2 regions of the Jeotgalibaca sp. A127 genome follow, and region 2 is predicted to be linked to the other one. Evidence: a T-box and tRNA genes for the amino acid it is inferred to sense, from the RefSeq annotation. Region 2 holds a T-box; the other holds one or more tRNA genes.
What was found. A T-box is a leader RNA that pairs with one kind of tRNA and senses whether it is charged. The one in region 2 lies ahead of ACTVAI_RS01590 (valine--tRNA ligase), so its partner is inferred to be a tRNA-Val.
Positions count from the first base shown of each region.

Region 1: it has a tRNA-Val gene. The T-box ahead of ACTVAI_RS01590 (valine--tRNA ligase) is inferred to sense a tRNA for this amino acid. The anticodon was not compared.

Region 1 is NZ_JBQPRC010000002.1:74,951-84,799, reverse strand. Features, by position in the region: gene ACTVAI_RS02685 (Crp/Fnr family transcriptional regulator) at 1-11, shown strand, start outside; gene ACTVAI_RS02680 (VOC family protein) at 237-1,121, opposite strand; gene ACTVAI_RS02675 (hypothetical protein) at 1,140-1,460, opposite strand; gene ACTVAI_RS02670 (DNA/RNA non-specific endonuclease) at 1,497-2,243, opposite strand; gene ACTVAI_RS02665 (hypothetical protein) at 2,247-2,708, opposite strand; gene ACTVAI_RS02660 (DUF1846 domain-containing protein) at 2,784-4,292, opposite strand; tRNA gene ACTVAI_RS02655 (tRNA-Val) at 4,419-4,490, shown strand; gene ACTVAI_RS02650 (winged helix DNA-binding domain-containing protein) at 4,640-5,692, opposite strand; gene ACTVAI_RS02645 (hypothetical protein) at 5,706-6,218, opposite strand; gene ACTVAI_RS02640 (ABC transporter ATP-binding protein/permease) at 6,299-8,905, opposite strand; gene ACTVAI_RS02635 (hypothetical protein) at 9,130-9,849, shown strand, end outside.
Region 2 is NZ_JBQPRC010000001.1:312,387-322,235, forward strand. Features, by position in the region: gene ACTVAI_RS01585 (bifunctional folylpolyglutamate synthase/dihydrofolate synthase) at 1-897, opposite strand, end outside; gene ACTVAI_RS01590 (valine--tRNA ligase) at 955-3,600, opposite strand; T-box leader at 3,696-3,920, opposite strand; gene tpx (thiol peroxidase) at 3,954-4,445, opposite strand; gene thiI (tRNA uracil 4-sulfurtransferase ThiI) at 4,517-5,725, opposite strand; gene ACTVAI_RS01605 (cysteine desulfurase family protein) at 5,740-6,879, opposite strand; gene ACTVAI_RS01610 (septation ring formation regulator EzrA) at 6,951-8,687, opposite strand; gene rpsD (30S ribosomal protein S4) at 9,041-9,652, shown strand; gene ACTVAI_RS01620 (hypothetical protein) at 9,838-9,849, shown strand, end outside.

The DNA.
Region 1 (9,849 bases), on a different contig from region 2:
TGTTGGGATAGAACCAAGGCTTTTTAACGAATTAAACCATTTTAACTGAAATTTTTACCGCAAATGGTTTAATTAACCAGAATAAAACCATTTCGACATAAATTTTCACCACAAATGGTTTAATTAACAATTATTAAACCATTTCAACCTAATTTTGCGGACCAAATGGTTTAATTAATCAAAATCATCGCGAGAACGACAAAAAACTGGTGCACCCATTGAGGCGCACCAGTTTTTTATCCTTTAAAAGCCTCACGTAAGGCTGCAATATCCAACTTCTTCATTTCCAGGAACGCCGCGACTACACGTTTTTTCGCCTCCGCGTCTTTTGTCAGCATCATTTCGTCGAGTTCACGCGGAACGATTTGCCAAGAGACACCAAATTTATCTTTCAACCAGCCACATACCTCGGATTCAGGTACGGCGGTCAATTTCTCCCAGTAATAATCAATTTCCTCTTGCGTGTCGCAATACACGATAAAAGAAAATGCTTCGTTAAAATTAAAATTGTGGGCCACACTGTTTTCGCTTATGACGAAAGCGACATCCTCGTACAGTTGTTTGGAAAACATCACCGTACCTTCTTTTTCAGTTGGAAGTCCCGCTGGATTGCGATAAATCTCAAGCATTTCAGAATGCTTGAATACATCCAGATAGTGATTAATCGCCTCTTCGGCATGTCCATACTGTTCATTGATATACATCAATGCAGGATAAATTTTCTGTCGCATCTCGCTTGCATTCGTATCGTACATGAGTTGCCAAGTAAGCCAAAAGCGGTCCTGCACCCAACCAAATCTTTCACTGAATGGGTACTTATCCAATTCCATTAACGCAAAGCCGCCATCAATCAGCCGCTCCCACAAAGCATCCATTTCCTCTACCGTATCACAAAACACCATCAAAGAAATTGAAGGATTTAATTTGAAAAAAGGACCTGCGGAAATAGCTACAAAATCAAGTCCGGCTAACTTAAAACCAAATTGCTCACTGTCCCCTGATGGTGTGTCTTCAACCACCGTGGACCAGGTTATTTCTGAATCATCAAACAAGGAAACATAAAAATTGACAGCTTCTTTTGCCTCAGTGTCGTACCACAAACTTGGAACGATTTTATGCATGTTACTTCCTCCTTATTTTTACCCGATGAAACCTCCCAATAAAAATCCTGCCAACAATACAGCAATCGGTATAGAGATGACAAAAGCCAAAATTCCCAATAACGAACGATCCTCACGCCAAACAATTGCAATCAGGCTACCTACCAAACTGATAAAAGCACCAAGCATTCCCGTCAGCGTGAAAAAAATCATGAACCAGTCAAATGTATTCGGGTTCCCTGTTTCACCGCCGAATCGCGGCTGTAAAAGAGCCGCCGAAACCCAGGTTAAAATGAAATAAATGATTCCCCATGCGGATATTTTACCAAGCTTCGTTCTCGGACGTAGTTTTAGACTCATTCAGATTCCTCCCCTCCACTGACACTTCTTCTGCTTCTATTTTACCATTTTTCTACTTGTTCCATCACTATAATTGATTTCGTAACCGTCTTGAACGTTAAAAATATAAACATTAAAACGCAAACCATCATCTTCAACCGACTGCGCCATCAATTGTACCCCACGTGCCACTTTTTCCTCATCGCGGAAAATCGGTCGCACCATATAACGCACATGGTTATTCGTTTGTTTCAAATAATACGCAATATCATTTTCAAAGCGTAACATATTCGGATTATTCAAACTGCGTGTCCCCGTCATCAAGTTACGGATATTATTATTTTCTCCGGTCAACTGAAAACCGATTAAGTGACTGCGATTATATAACCATTGCCCATTATCCAACTTCTTTTGCTTCCAGCCAGTTGGGTCGATATACAAACCCTCACGTTCCTCGGTCGGAAATAAGTCGGTCCCAAGCATAGCATGAGCGGGACCAACCCGGTTAAAGTAATCCAGTTCCGTAAAGGATTGCCAGCTGCCGTCCACCAATGATAATTCGTCCTCACTGAATTCCGGCACGTTATCGTTTACTTCAACTACCTGGTTAATCCCGTCATATTCCAAATACGCCAATTCTGAATCTGGAATCGTTTGGGTCATCAAAATGGATTCTACAAATTCCTGGATAACCGGTAAAGGTTGTGTCATAAGAATAAAGAACGAGGCAGCCACCGCCAGCACGCTCGATATCACTTTCAAGTTAACGTCTACTTCATCTTTCTTTTTTCTACCTTGTGCCATTGCCTAACCTTTCTGAAAACCTTCATCGTGCAGGTAGCCTTCGCCTGCTTCTTTCGTTTTAAATATTCCTTCTACTTGTCCGTCTGCCAACAATACCGACCAAATAGGGTTTTCGTAAGTCAAACGCAAGGCTTCGCCATTCGCGTCAAACCATAATTCATAATAGCCATCCTCGTAGCCATCCTCGGTTTTTTTCAAATGTGCAATCGCTTTGTCTACCCACTCACGAAGGCCCGCTTCATCCTCTTCCAAAACCGAAACGTACCCTTTTTGTGTTTCTTCTTTTGGCAAATAACCCGCGTAAATCAAAGCGTTGCCGTTTGGATGCAAATTACGTACGACTACTGTTTTAGCAACCGCACTTCCTTTAAAATGATAATTCAATCTTTTTAAAGAAACCGGTGCTGATTCCAGTTCCGCGTAGCTATCAAAAATTCTTTTTTTCTCTTCAAATGATAAGGTCATACGACACCTCTTCTAATATTAGTTCACCTCATTATAACAGAAAACGGAGCGCTCCTGACAGCACTCCCGTTTCGTTTAAATATAATAAAGGTTTTCGGATGGATATTGTGCATCACTGGTAATATCGATTCCCAAATTCCGCAGAATTTGTTCATCGTCTTTCTTCAACATTACCGTCGAATGGGCCTGAACACCTTCCAATTCGGATAACTTGTTGTAGCACAGTTGCGCTGTCGGGTTCGTTACCGCACTAATTGCCAAGGCAATCAAAATTTCATTCGCATTCAAGATTGGACGACGGTTATGCAGGACGTCTGCTTTTGTTTTTTGAATGGTTTCCAAAATCGTCAAGGACAGCAATGGAATTTCATCGGCCACATTGGCCAAAAATTTAATGGAGTTCAAAATAGCTGCCGAGGAGGAATCCATTAAGTTGGATGTTCGTCCGGTTACGATGCGCCCATCGTTCAGTTCAAATGCCATCACAGCTTGCGTTTCATTGGTTTCAGCACGTTGACGACACTTATCGGCATAATCACGTGCTGGTTGGACCGAGAGACGATCCGTGTGTGTCAAATCCGCTTCGTCCAACAAAATTTTCATGCGATAAACAATATCCTCGCTTAACAGCCCTTTTTTGTAGTCACATTCCACGCCAAAACTTCTGCGAATCATTTCTTGTTTGGATGCTTCACGAACGACTTCGTCATCCACAATCCCAAATCCAACCCGATTTACGCCCATATCGGTTGGGGATTGGTATACCGATTCTTTTTGCGTGATTTTTTCGATAATCCGTTTGATAACCGGGAAGATTTCGATATCACGGTTATAGTTGACCGCCACTTCATGGTATTTTTCAAAATGGAAGTTATCAATCATGTTAACGTCTTTCAAGTCAACTGTTGCTGCTTCATAAGCCATGTTCAACGGATGTTTTAAAGGAACATTCCAAACGGGGAAAGTTTCAAATTTTGAATATCCTGCCGAACGACCCATTTGATTTTCATGATACAACTGGTTCAGACATGTCGCCAATTTGCCGCTACCGCCACCCGGTGCCGTCATTACGACGATTGGTTTGGTTGTTTCAATATATGAATTTGACCCGAATCCTTCTTCGCTTACGATCATTTCCACATCTGAAGGATAACCTTCGATATTTTTATGGGTGTAAACTTTGATATCGCGTTTTTCGAGTTTATTAATGAATACTTTTGTGCTTGGTTGACCATGATAGCGCGTGATTACGACGCTGTTGACGGACAGGCCATATTCCCGAAATTCATCGATTAAACGAAAGACTTCCATATCATAAGTAATTCCGTAGTCACCACGAATTTTATTACGTTCAATATCGCCGGCATAAACACAAATCACGATTTCCGATTTGTCTGCCAAGCGTTGTAAAATTTTGATTTTCGCATCTTCATCGAAACCAGGTAGGACCCTTTTTGCATGCTTGTCGCCAATTAATTTCCCACCGAATTCTAGATATAGCTTATCGTAGTGATTCACACGCTCTGAAATATAGCGCGTTTGTTCTTCGATGTACTTCTTTGAATCAAATCCTATTTTACCCATTTCCTACCTCCTCGATTCTGTTCAACTCTATTAATTATAGCGATTTTTCCGAGCATAGCAACGTTTGGTTTCATCATTGACTTTATCACCGGTAACATCGTATAATAAATATGTTACCCCTATAACGGGCCGTTAGTTCAGTGGGAGAATGCTTCCTCGACAAGGAAGAGGTCACTGGTTCGAACCCAGTACGGCCCATCTATAAAATAGCGTGAACGCCAATGGATTTTTCCTTGCGTTCGCGTTTTTTGCGTTTCCGGGTACCGAGGTGCGGCGATTAAATTTTTTCCGCGCGCGCAACGCCGCTTTTTAGCGAAAAATGCGGCGTTCCCAGATGATTTTCCTGCTTAACGCCGCATTTGAAATTCAGAAACCTGTTCTACCCCCTCAAAATGGTGGCCAAAAAAAGTGGCATAGGCTTTTGCTTGTTTTATCAGCAACGTTTGGGGAATTTGGACGTTGGGGTGGATGGTGTAGGATAAGGTTACCTTTTCTCCTTTAACGATAGGCTTCCAACTCCCCACCACTTTGCCGTTAAACAACAGCGGGCGATAGATACCTCGTTTCAAGGGGTCGAGTTGTATGCGCATTGCCTCTGTAAGAGAAGCCGTTCGGTCTTGGTAGCCAATCAGGAATTCATCCAAAGTTGGTAGGAGATGAAGTGATGGTTCGAAAGCTTCCATTACGGGATCAACCGTGACAGTCGCCATTTCCATAGCTTTTTTGGCCTCTCCTACGCTCAACCCGGCCCACCACGCCAAGTCTTTTGGGGTGGCAGGTCCATGACTGGCCAAATAACGGCTGGCCAGTTCTTTCAAGGCTTCTTCTCGTGTCGTGAAAGGACTGGGTGGAGCCCACTCGGATACCAACCCCAGTGTCTGTTGTTTTCCTGCCATGGGACCGATGAAAATAATGCCCTTTTGAGCGGCATACCAGAGTATATGGTAGTACCGTTGCCCTTTCGTATCGACAGTGGCTTCTTCGAGTATCTCCCGGAGTTCGGGGCGAGGTATGAGTTTTTTGCCTTTCAAGGCTGCTTCAATAATAAGCAGGGCTTGTTCCAGGTCTTTTGTGTCAAGATCCGTTTCTTTTAGCATATGGTTTTTATACCGTTTTAGCATACGGTCCCGGGATAGTTCCATCATCCAGGTTAAGACTTCTATCGCCACAAAATGAATGGTATGGCGCATGGTCCAAGACCGAACGATTTTCATATCAGCGACTGCTTGTTCGAGGTCTTTTTTAGTGACACCCGGCGTCCGCATCGCTATCGCCCATAATGCTGGATGATAGTCTTGTCCCTGGACTGCCAGCATCCAGCGAACCGTTTCTTCAGGTGACTGGAAATGTTTCTTTGCTAACAATTGCCTCTGCAAACGTTCCGCAAGTACCTTTTCCAAATATACCCCTCCCTTACCACTCCTGATAATTCGCAAACAATTCCTGATACTCTTTAATCATGGCTTCTTTCCGTTTTTTCAAAATGGTTATAGCCCCCAAAAGTTGGTCAGGTTCATCAGTCATATCACAGTCTTCTTTTTGTCGTTCCATTGCTTCTTCGACAGGTTGGTATGGGGCTTCGCGTTTGATTTCATCCAGCATCGCATAGATTTGTTTCCGCATCCGTTCCATTCGTTCCGGCTCGGCGGCTTTAATTTCATCCAAGTGTGCCAGGACAAAGCGAAAATTTAAATGGCGCAGCATGCGACCATCTTTCACGTGCACATATTCTTTGTTAAACGGCGAAACACCTTGTGCCTGGCCGTGGATTTGATACCAACCATCATATATTTCCCAAACGCCTTCTGGACTATCCGGTTGGAAATCACGCTTCAATTTAAAGGTCGGGTCTTCACCCGTGATTTCAGCTACCCATCGTTTCTCATCAGCCGTATTCGGCATCAACTGTAAAATTTGTGGTTTCAACTTGTCACATCCTTTGTATCTTCGTCTCTATTTTACGAAAAAAAACCGCCACTAGCTAGAGTGACGGTGTCCAATATTTATTATTCAGATCGTAAAGCTTCTACCGGGTCTTTCTTGGCAGCCATTTTTGCCGGGATCAAGCCCGCGATGACGGTCAATACTAAACTGACAAGGACCAGGAATACTGCTCCTTCAATCGGTAAGGATGAAATTCCGGAAATGTCTGTCATATTTTTGATTATCAAGCTGATTGGAATATTCAAGAGCGCTGTGATTCCAATACCTAATAAGCCGGAGAACAAACCGATAATGAACGTTTCAGCATTAAAAACGCGGGAAATATCACGTTTGGATGCCCCTACACTACGGAGAATTCCGATTTCTTTGGTACGTTCCAATACAGAGATGTAGGTGATAATACCAATCATGATGGAAGAAACCACTAAGGATACGCCAACAAAGGCAATCAACACATAACTGATAATGTTGATGATGGATGTTACGGAAGACATGATCGTTCCAACCAAGTCGTTATAAGTAATTACGTTCTCATCACGACCCGCTTCGGTTTCACGTTGGTTGTAATCAGAAATAATCGTTTCTAAATTATCCTTTGTTTCGAAATCTTTTGCGTAAATATTAATGGCGCTAGGTTTTTCTTCATCCACTGCAGCCAATGTTTGCAGGTTCGATTCATACGTCGTACTGTAGTTGTCTTGGTAAGCATTCAACAATTCAGCTAAATCCTCTTCGGAAAGAGTCGCCATATAGGCACGTTCTTCATCTGACAGGGCTGCGAAATCAAATTCTTCATTGGTATTTTCCGGGAAAGCCATGCCCGTGAAAATGTTTGTCTCTGGATTATTCATTTGTTCCTGAACTATTTCAGAATCATTAACCGATGCCATGATATGTTCTTTCAGTTTGCTTGTGTATCCGATTGAACCCGTTTCACTTGTTGTCACAGCTTCTGGGTTAGGACGCATAATCCCTACCACTGTAACATCTTCACTATTTGCGACAACTTCATCAATAAATGCCTGATCATCACTACGGTCCATCCAAATGCCATTTTCTTTTTCATACAAATCGGTGTTGATGACCAATTTGAACGTCATATCAAGTAATTCTTCATTTGTATAAGTGGGAATATCAGGCAGTTCATGGTCTTCCCCTTTCAATACGGACTGGAAGCTTTCGCCCAGTTCTTCCTGGCTCAACAAACCGAGGGAATATAACATATAATCGCTCACCCGATTGTTCTCGTCCACAATCAAGATAACTTCATTGTAATCTTCGGGCCAACGACCGGATACCGTATCGTACTGGCTCTCCAATAAGGGTTGATTGTCCAGTAATTCTTTCCAGGAATCCACACCCGCAGGTCCCACCATTGCTCCGCCACCCATTGCATTTTGTAGTGGATTTGAAGATTGAGCATCCATGGTCTGCCCCATCCCGATCGCGTTCATGACGTTGGAAGGATTTACTTGAACGACACCATCCACACCCTCTGCGTTATAAATATTAATCGGAATATTATAACTGTATTGAATCGCATTGATATTCGCTTTAACACCTGCGTCTTCTTCCAAAAATTCTTTGAAGGCAGTCAAGTTATTGGAGTCTTTGCGGCTTGCCAAAGTATCCATCACGTCAGTCATTATGGGCGTTGCAGCAACTTCACCTTCTGGAACTTCATCCAAATCCTCCGTATTAACACCCATCAAAGCACCAATAATCATTCCCATATCCAATGTTGATTCTTCAATCGTCAGTGGATAGGAAGATAAGGTGTCCTCTTCAATACGCGCGATATAGTTTTGGACTCCGTTCGATAGGGACATAATCAAGGCAATCCCGATAATCCCGATACTACCGGCAAATGCAGTCAGTAGCGTCCGCCCTTTTTTCGTCAACAAGTTATTGAAACTTAAACTTAAAGCCGTAAAGAAGGACATGAATGTTTTATCGTTCTTGAGAATTTTACTATCACGAATTTCCGTCTCACTCGCCGGATTAGAATCGGACAGAACTTCTCCATCCAATACCTTGATAATCCGAGTTGAGTAATCTTCAGCCAACTGCGGGTTATGCGTAACCATGATTACAAGGCGGTCAGAAGCAATTTCCTGTAACAATGCCATAATTTGTACGCTTGTTTCCGAATCCAAGGCTCCCGTTGGTTCATCAGCCAAAAGGATTTCTGGATCATTTATTAAAGCCCGGGCAATCGCGACCCGCTGCATTTGACCACCGGACAGTTGATTGGGACGTTTAGTGACGTGGTCTTTCAAGCCAACTTTTTCCAAAACATCCTGGGCACGTTTGCGACGTTCTTCTTTCGAAACACCGGACAAAGTCAAAGCCAGTTCAACGTTTGACAAAACGCTTTGGTGAGGAATCAAGTTGTAGCTTTGGAAAATGAAGCCAACCGAATGATTTCGGTACGTATCCCAGTCACGGTCTTTATATTCTTTGGTCGAACGACCATTAATCAACAAGTCGCCATGTGTGTAGCGGTCCAATCCTCCGATAATATTCAACATCGTTGTTTTACCGGATCCACTTTGACCCAATATTGAAACGAATTCATTACTGCGGAATTTCAAATTGATGCCTTTAAGAGCTTGGACAACTTGGTCTCCCGTTCGGTACTCTTTGGTAATGTTTTTTAACTCTAACATATTTTCTCACCTTTCAGATTGGTCTCCGCCAAATCAAAAACAGCCTTACATCCGTCTTTTATTGTACACCAAATCTATTATCTAAATATAATTTTTTGTTTAATAATATTTTAGTAAACGTTTTATTTTCCATGGGTTCAAAATTGCACCCAGGTTTTGCTTATGCTATATTGAAGTTACGAAAGACATTTTGACCGGAAAAGAGAATGGAAAGAGGGATGTCTATGGGTAGAGGAGGCGGCGGTGGCGGTGGCGGCGGCTCATTTGGAGGCGGCGGTGGCGGCTTCCGTGGTGGCGGTGGTTCATTCGGTGGAAACCGTGGTGGCGGCGGACGCAGCAGTTGGGGCGGCCGTGGCGGCGGATCGTTTGGTGGCTCAGGTGGCAATCGAGGCGGTAGTTCCTGGGGTGGCGGTGGCTCTTGGGGCCGACCATTCGGGACAGGACCCATCTTCATAAACACGGGTGGCAGACGCTATTCCAATCGTGGTCCAAACCGTTCCCCTGGTGGTGGCGGTTGTGCGCCGGGATGTGGAACTCTGGCTATTGTTCTGAGCGTCTTGGCAGTAATCTTTTTCTTCTTGGCTAATGTAGGTGGTGGTGGTTCATCAGTTGCACCATCCACAGTTGAGAGAGAACCCTTACCTGCCGGGTCCGTCAACGAAACAGCCTATTTCACGGATGATGCTGGTTGGATCACTAATGACGCACAACTAGTAGATGGTTTAAGACATTTCTACGAGAAAACGGGCGTTCAACCTCATTTGTATATTACAGATGAAATAAATGGTTCCCAAACTGCCAGCATGGATCAAGTCGAGGCATTTGCCAATGAAAAATACGACGAGTTGTTTGCCGATGAAGCGCACTTACTGTTTGTATTTTATGAAGGAATACCAAACCAGTATATTACCTATTATGTAACAGGAACGCAGGCTAATCAGGTT
Region 2 (9,849 bases):
CCAAAAGGCTTGGCGGAAGCCGGCCAAAATCGTCTTTTCTGAATAGTTTAATTTTTGGGCCTTACAGAATGTCATAAAGGCCATGAGTGCTGTTGCTGCATTGTCGATTTGGTGATGGCCCATCAAAGCAATTTCGATGTCATCCAATTTTAATTCGGGCGCTTTAAAATCGAAGTGTTCATGGAAGTCTCTGGTAGTCGGCTGATTCACGGCAATGAAATCATCTTGATAAGCCAAAACAGGACTTTTTTTCTCTTTTGCCATGTCTAAAATGACTTTTTTGGCAGCACCCTGGATATTCCCGATCACCAGTGGTACACCGTTTTTGATGATACCTGCTTTTTGAAAGGCAATTTCTTCTATCGTATTTCCAAGTATCTGCAAATGATCCATTCCGATTGTCGTAATCATGGTCAGTTTCGGTGCAGCTACATTCGTACTGTCGAATAAGCCACCCAATCCTACTTCCAGCAAGACAACATCTGGTTGAATGCGGGCAAAATGAAGAAACATCATCGCCGTCACCACTTCGAACTCTGTTAAAGGACCTAACTCCGTTTCCGAAATTTCAGTGTACAGTGGTTGAATCGCATTCGCCAATTCCAAAACTGCATTGTCGGAAATCTGTTCCCCATTTATACTGATTCGCTCATTGAAACGCATAATATGCGGTGATGTGAAGCTTCCCACGGTGTGTCCAGAGGCTTTAAACAAGCTGGTTAAATACGCAACAGTAGACCCCTTCCCATTGGTTCCGGCAATATGAATGGCCGGAAACTTTTTCTCGGGATGGTCTAATTTCTCCATTAGCCATTCCATTCGTTTTATTCCTGGTTTAGGCCCCATTCCTTTACGGGTATGAATCCAGTTCATTGCTTCTTCATAAGTTGTAAACATGCTTCCACCCTTTGCAAAAAGATGGCTGGGAATACTTCTCAGCCATCTTCATCTTTTTTATAATTGTGCTTTTAAGCTAGCGATGCGTTCGTTGACAGTCGCCAATTTTTCACGGTAATCTTTTTCTTTGGCACGTTCACCTGCAACAACAGCTTCAGGTGCTTTGCTTACGAATTTTTCATTACCCAGTTTTTTTACAACCCGGTCCACTTCTTTTGCAAGCTTCTCTGCTTCGCCTTCCAAACGAATAATTTCGTCTTCCAGTTTAATCAGGCCTGCTAATGGCATCCGAACTTCCCCACCAGAAATAATCGCTGTAACAGCCTCTTCCGTTGTTTCCAGAGTTTGGCCGATTTCTAAACTTTCTGGATTACAGAAGCGGATGATATAAGCTTCGTTCGCAGTGAAAATGTTTTCTGTTGCATCATCATTTACATTGATCTGCATCGGTACTTTCTTCGATAATGGTGTATTCATTTCATTACGGATATTCCGTACCCCACGAATCAAACCTATCAATTTGTCCATGGCCGTTTCCGCTGCATCGTCGACCAAATTTGCATCCGCAACTGGATACTCAGCCACCACGATTGAATCACCTTGATGTGGTGCATTTTGCCAAATTTCTTCTGTAACAAAAGGCATGATTGGATGCAACAAACGCAGAATGTTGTCCAATACATGTGCCAAGATGCTACGCGCTGTCAATTTAGCCGCTTCGTTATCACCTTGAAGCACTTCTTTGGTCATTTCGATGTACCAGTCACAATACTCATCCCAAATAAAGTGATAGAGCAATTTACCGGCTTCACCAAATTCAAATTTCTCAAATAATTCGGTTACTTTCGCAATCGTACGGTTCAATTTAGACAGAATCCATTGGTCAGCCAATGTTTTCTCACCTGTTAAATCAATTTGATCATAGGTTAATCCGTCAAGGTTCATCAATACATAACGGCTTGCGTTCCATATTTTATTGATGAAGTTCCATGATGCATCCATTTTTTCATAACTGAAACGCACGTCTTGTCCTGGGGAGGAACCATTTGATAGGAACCAACGCAAAGCATCAGCACCATATTGATCAATAACATCCATTGGATCAATTCCGTTACCTAGGGATTTACTCATCTTACGGCCTTGTTCATCACGAATCAAACCATGAATCAACACATTTTCAAATGGGCGTTTTTCAGTAAATTCCAAAGATTGGAAAATCATCCGGCTTACCCAGAAGGAAATAATGTCATAACCCGTTACTAATGTGCTAGTCGGGAAATACCGTTTGAAGTCTTCTGATTCCTCATCCGGCCAACCCATTGTTGAAAATGGCCATAGGGCAGAACTGAACCATGTGTCCAATACGTCTGGGTCTTGTTCCCAATTTTCGATATCGGTTGGGTCTTCCATGCCAACATACATTTCGCCAGTTTCTTTATGGTACCAAGCAGGAATACGGTGTCCCCACCATAGTTGACGGGAAATAACCCAGTCATGGATGTTTTCCATCCAGCGTGTAAACGTATTTTCGAAACGTTCCGGGAAGAACGATACTTTATCATCCGTACCTTGATTTTCGATTGCTTTTTCAGCAAGAGGTGCCATTTTTACAAACCATTGTGTCGAAATAAGCGGTTCGACCACCACATCAGTACGCTCAGAGTGACCAACACTGTGGACCATCTCTTCAACCTTAACCAAGAAACCTTCTGCATCCATATCTTTAACAACAGCTTTGCGTGCTTCGAAGCGATCCATACCTTCGTATTTACCCGCTTCTGCATTCATTGTCGCATCGTTGTTCATAACATTGATTTGGGGCAAGTTATGACGCAAACCTACCTCAAAGTCATTTGGATCATGGGCTGGTGTAATTTTAACAACGCCGGTTCCGAAATCTTTATCAACGTAGTCATCGGCAATAATTGGAATTTCACGATTCATCAACGGTAACATAATTGTTTTTCCGATTAAGTGAGCATAACGCTCGTCTTCAGGGTGAACGGCTACTGCTGTATCTCCCAACATTGTTTCGGGACGTGTCGTTGCCAATTCAACGAAGCCAGAACCATCAGTCAGTGGGTAACGGAAGTGGTAGAAAGCACCATTTACATCTTTATGGATGACTTCGATATCCGACAATGCTGTTTGCGCTTTTGGATCCCAGTTGATCAAATAAGCACCGCGGTAAATCAAGCCTTTTTCATAAAGGGTTACAAACACTTTGCGAACGGCGTCCGACAATCCGTCATCCAAAGTGAATCGTTCGCGTTCATAGTCAACGGAAATCCCCATTTTTTCCCATTGGTCGCGGATGAAGCCAGCATAATCTTCCTTCCATTCCCAAACCTTATCGACAAAAGCTTCGCGTCCTAAATCATGACGGGAAATACCGTCTTCAGCAAGTTTAGCTTCAACTTTTGCTTGGGTTGCGATACCTGCATGGTCCATTCCCGGCAACCACAATGTGTCATACCCTTGCATGCGTTTCATCCGAATCAACATATCTTGCAAAGTAACGTCCCACGCGTGACCCAAGTGCAAACGTCCTGTAACGTTTGGAGGCGGGATAACGATGGAGTAGGGTTTCGCATCTTTATTTCCGCTTGGACGGAATAATTTGGACTCCACCCATTTTTTATATTTTCCTTTTTCAACTTCTTGCGGTTGGTATTTTGTAGACATTTGGTCTAACTGTGACATACTTTCATTCCTCTCTCGTGTTTAAATGAAATGCAGTGGTGGCGTCAATTTGGTGGAATAAACGCCGCTTTAAACAAAAAAATCGCCCTGCAAAATTGCAGGACGAATAAATTTCGTGGTACCACCTGAGTTTATGGGCATAATAATCCCATGTCTCGTTTTGATAACGGAGCTATCTCCGAGTAGGACTACACAGCACTGCCTTCATCCCACTTGCTCCTGGGCTACCTTCATCCAGCCGGTTAAAAAAGCTTTCACCATCCGCTTTTCTCGCTATGTAACCGTGCTGCGATTACTCTTCCCAGTTCAATCGCATTTTTCTCTCCAATAGTCTACCATCAAAACCCAAAATTTTAAAGTAAATCTTTTGCAGCTTCTACTGCTGCATCGTAATTTGGTTCTTCAGCCATTTCCGGAACCAATTCACGGTATGCTACTTCATTATCTTCTGTTAAGACAAATACACTACGCGCTAATTTATCCAATTCTGGCATCAAAACACCAAATGCTTTAGCAAATTCACCGTCTGTATCAGTCCACATATCGATATCCAAACCTTTTGCAGCACACCATTCATTTAATTCTTCTGCTGTATTTTTAGAAACATTCACTAAACGAATGCCTTCGATGTTGGATGCTACCTCGTTGAAGGAACGTGTTTGTTGATCACATACACTTGTCGCGATGTCTGGGAATACGCTCAAAATAGTCACTTGACCTTTAATTGTTTCGTCTGTAACTGTTTCACCCTTAATATTTTTCAAAGAGAAAGTTGAAACAACATCCCCTACAGCTGGCAATGGACCTTCTACTAATGTTGGTTTACCTTTTACTGTAATTTCCATCCTTATTCCTCCTATTAATTTGATATCTTCATTATACCAATGTTAAGTGGAAAAGTAAGCGATATGATTTATTATAATAAACTACTGAACAAAGTTTCTTCCTCAATGAGTGTTTCCTGGCTAATGCGGGTTACCACAATGCCAGCAACGGCACGCGCAACCAAACCTTCAATATCCATATTTCCTTCGAACCTGTTAACTTTATCCAAATGCGGTTTCGTTTTTGGAGCAGCCGGTGCAAAAATGGTACAGCAATCTTCAAACGGCTGGATTGATAAATCAAATGTATCGATTTTTTGCGCGATATCGATGATTTCATTTTTATCCATTGTGGCTACTGGGCGGATAATTGGCGTTGAAGTAACGGCATTGATTGCCACCATACTTTCCAACGTTTGTGAAGCAACTTGGCCCAAGCTTTCACCGTTAAAAATTGCCAAGGCTTTCCGTTGTTCCCGGATAGCATCCGTAATACGAAGCATCATGCGACGCGTAACCGTCATACCATATCCCTCAGGAATTTTCGCTTTTATTTCTTCCTGAATTTCGGTAAACGGTACTTCGATAAATTGAATAGAACCTGAAAAACGGGTTAATTTCGCTGTTAAATCTTTAGCTTTTTTCAAAGCTTGTGGACTTGTATACGGAGGGCTGTGGAAGTGAAGAGCTTCAATTTCAACGCCCCGCTTCATTGCTAAATACCCTGCAACTGGCGAGTCAATACCACCCGATAACATTAAGATACCCCGGCCACTCGAACCAACTGGTAACCCTCCTGCTCCTTGGTAAGTTTCCGTACTGATCAGGAAGTTTTCATTTTTAACATCAACGCGAACGGTGATATCGGGTTTTTTCACTTGAACGGTGATATTGGGAATATTTTGCAAAACGGCTGCCCCAAATTCAGCATTCAACCAGTTCGTATCGTGTTCATAAGAATGGTCGGAACGGCGCGTTGCTATTTTGAATGTTTTATTTTCTGTGTCTAGTTTTTTCATTAAATCAATAATGAAAGTACGTGCGGTTTCAAAGTCACGTGGCACGACATAAACTGGCGAGAAATTTTGAATCCCGAAAATATCTTGCAGGCGTTCAATAATTACTGCCTCTTCAGCGTCATTTAAGTTCAAGAAAATGAAATCGTGCTCCGCATGAATTTTAATCTGCGGAAAGTCATGAGTCGCTGCCCGGATATTTTGAGATAATTTTTGGATGAATCTTTTTTTATTTTTACCTTTAGTCGAGAGCTCACCAAAGCGGATTTGAATACGTGTTTCCATGGATAGTTCCTTTCTTATTTCTGAATTTTTTTGAATTTTGTATGTAATTGAGCGAATACGGATTTAAATGTTTCTACTTCTGCCAGCGTATTTTCCGACGATAAACTGATGCGGACTGCACAACGGGACCATTCGCTCGGAACGTGCATGGCTTCCAATGTAGCAGGGACATCCCCTTTTTTACTGGAGCATGCACTGGTCGTGGAAAGAATAATGTTTTCATTCTCAAAAGCATGGACCATGACTTCACCACGAACATCTTTCATGGCAAAGCACAAGATGTGTGATGCACCTTCAGCCGTACTGAAAATTTTAACATCATCATATGATTGTAAAAATGACATTAAATGGTTTTTGAGCGTAAGTTCCGATTGGTGTGCGGTGTTCCGCTTTTCCAAAGCCATGCGCAAAGCTTTGGCGGTTGCGGCAATACCGGGAACATTTTCGGTTGAGCTACGTTCTCCGGATTCCTGCCCACCACCTGTCAAGAGGGAGGCGATGCGCTTCCCAGCTTTATGGTAAACAATACCGACACCTTTGGGACCGCGGAATTTATGAGCGGAAAGAACCAAGAAATCAATACGTGGATGCTGAATGACCGTGTCGAATTCCGTCAACCCTTGTACGGCATCAACATGATAGTGAATAGTGGGATAGTCTTCCAAAATATCTCCGACTTCCCTTATCGGTTGGATGGCGCCTACTTCGTTATTTATTGCCATCAACGAAACCAGGATGGTATCTTCGCGAATCGCCTCTTTTACATCACTTGCGGATACGACACCCGCTTCATCAACCGGAATGACTGTTATTTCAAAACCCAACTTTTTGAGTTGTTGCATCGTTTTGGAAACCGCGGGATGTTCAACGGCTGAGGTGATCAGATGCTTCCCATAGACCGCTTTTTCAATAGCGGTTCCTTTTATGACCCAATTGTCCCCTTCTGTTCCACCGCTTGTAAAAAATATTTCCTTCGGTGTTACGTTCAATAAGTCAGCTACTTGTTTACGGGATTGTTGAAGCAACTGGTCAGCCATCACTCCCAATTTGTGCAAACTTGAGGGATTGCCGGTAATGGCCTGGCTAACTTTTATATATGTATCCAATGCTTCAGGGAAGATGGGCGTCGTTGCGCTGTTATCAAAATAAATCATTATTTCACTCTTTCTGTAATTTTTTACAAAGTTAAAGCTGAGACATAAAATTAATGTCTCAGCCCTATTCATCATTTAGTCGATTGTTGCGGTGTAAAGGAACGACGATTTTTATCTTCCAAGTAGTTATCTTCAACCTTTTTGCTAGCACCTGGTTCCACTTTATTCAATATATTTTTCATGACGTTCATTGCATTTTCGTAGTCATAAGCATTTTGGAATAAGTCGAGTGCTTCACGCGTTGCTGCTTCAACTTCTGGATTATCACGGTAACGATTTGCATATTGAATCAAGGATTCAGTCATGTTAGCTTGGTCGAGGATTTCTTCGGTACGTTTATCCAATAGTTGGATATCCTCTTCACACATGACCACCAGATTTTCGATTTCTTCCATATCGATTTTTACGCGATTTAATTTAGCTGAAATTTCTTCGATTCTTTGGGAAACTGCAAAGAAAAGATCCAGGTAAGCAGGTGCCAAGCCTGGCAAATGTTGTTTTTCCAAAGTACGCTTCATGTTACGCATATCCATCTCAAACAAATCGACAGCATCTTTCGCATCTTTCTCGCGATTCTTTAAATTACTCAATTTCGCCACTAATTCCGATTGTTCTTTATCAATTTGGCTCAGTTTTTGAGTCATTTTTTCATAACGGGCTTTCGTTGCAGAATAAGAAATCTGATGCTCTTCCAATAATTTATCATGGTAACGCAGAGCTTCGTTTTCAGCAAGCAATTGTTCTTCATATTCTTGGGAACGACCAAGCTCGTTATGATTCAAGAAGAAGTTTTGAGAGACACGATCAATCTCTAATAACACATAACGGTTACTTTGCATGACATGTTCCATTTTACGGGATAAGTTCGACTGGTGGCGATCCACAAAATCTTTTGCATCCATTTCCTTTTCCATGATGATGTATGTATTTTCAATCGCGCGTTCCGCTTTATCCATTTTCTTGCGTGCTTCTCCAATATCCGCCAACGCAATAGAATCTTTTGCCTCTTTCAAGATATCTTCGATTTCCACAATTTTCTCTGGGATATTCACATTATCAAAAACGTAGTTTTCTGTAATCAAGCGTTGGTAGCCTTCGCGTAAATCCGCAATTTGTTCTTCATATTCTTCTTTGATTTGTTTATTCAATTCAGGAATTTTTTCGACTACTTCTTCCATTACTGTTAAATCTTGACCAATACGATCGAGAACTTCTTTCGCTTCCATATGATCGCCTTCATTAGTTAAAGAGTTGAATTTTGTGAAATCAAGCTCCATATAATTCAAGTTCTTTTCAAGTGTTTCAACTGCTGGTCCGAAAGTAAAGCTATGAGCCAAGAGTTGTTTACGGATTTTGTTGTAACGTTCTTGATTTTCTTCTAGTTCTTTGCGGTTTTCCTGCGCACTTTCCAAAAGTTTTTCAAGCGCTTTGTTTACCTTGATAACACTCGTTTCAGTTTCTTGGATCAAATTTTCTGCATTTTCAATAGCTTGCTTTGCTTTAATGAAATTGTATTGTTGAATACTTTGCTCTGCACTCACAAGCGCAGCCTCAATTTCAGGATATTGGAAACGCGTGATTGTTTGCCAAGTCGCTTGCCAACTTTCATAGGTACGTTTTGTTTGGCCTGTTAAATTCAAATTTTTCAAAGTATATAAATTGTCCGCAACCGGAATTGCCATCATTTTATGTTTTTTATCATCAATTTCTTTAATACGATTCGCTTGTTTACGGTTCAAATAGTATACGACGCCATATCCAACTAGAATGACAATGAATATACCCGCTAACCAATAAAATAAGTCCATTTAAGAATCCCCCATCTACTCAACTGTTGTCATACTGTCCAAGACATGCTGACCATAATATCATCATTCAGTATAGCACAGAAAATTTTATAAAAAAAGCAAGTCTCAGTGGATTAGGCGAAAGTTTTCCTTAGATGGAAAGCTTGCATCTTATCTATTACTATGTTAAGATGACTGACGTGTAAAATAATGCAGCGGAAATAGTGTACCCGCGTCAACATTTCATCGCCTCCTAGAGGTTCAATTGTGTACCCTTGCGGCTGCATAAGGTGAAGATTGAAGGATGAAATGCACGTACTACAACATTTTCATTATTATTTTACTCCAAAACATATTATTGGAGGAATAAAATTATGTCTCGTTATACTGGCCCAAGCTGGAAAAAATCTCGTCGTTTAGGAATCTCTTTAACAGGTACTGGTAAAGAAATCGAACGTCGCCCTTACGCACCTGGACAACACGGTCCTAACAGCCGTCGTAAAATGTCTGAGTACGGTCAACAATTGCAAGAAAAACAAAAACTACGTTTGATGTATGGCATGAACGAACGTCAATTTGCTACTGCTTTCAAAAAAGCTGGTAAAATCCAAGAAGGTAAACATGGTGAAAACTTCATGATCATGTTGGAACGTCGTTTGGATAACGTTGTTTACCGTCTAGGTTTGGCAACTACTCGTCGTCAAGCGCGTCAATTAGTAAACCATGGCCACATCACTGTTGATGGCAAACGTGTGGATATCCCTTCATACGAAGTTTCAGTTGGACAAGTTATCGCAGTTCGCGAAAAATCAAAAACTATGACAATCATCACAAGTGCTGTTGAAGGATTGTTCGGTCGTCCAGACTTCGTAACATTCGATACAGAAAAACTTGAAGGTTCTCTAAACCGTCTACCAGTTCGTGACGAATTGACAGCAGACGTTGATGAGTCATTCATCGTTGAATACTACAACAAACTTGGCTAATAAGTCATTTGAACAGAATCCTTCGGGGTTCTGTTTTTTTGTGTCAAAAAATCCCCAATTTCGTTGCGCAACAAATTGTAGCACGTTGCTATGACAAGGTTCCTCATTTTTTTGCTCATCTGCTTTCTTTTACTTTGCTATACTAAAAGCATGAAGGAGCTGATGAGGTTGAAAACGAAGCCGGTTTGCGCCCTTCC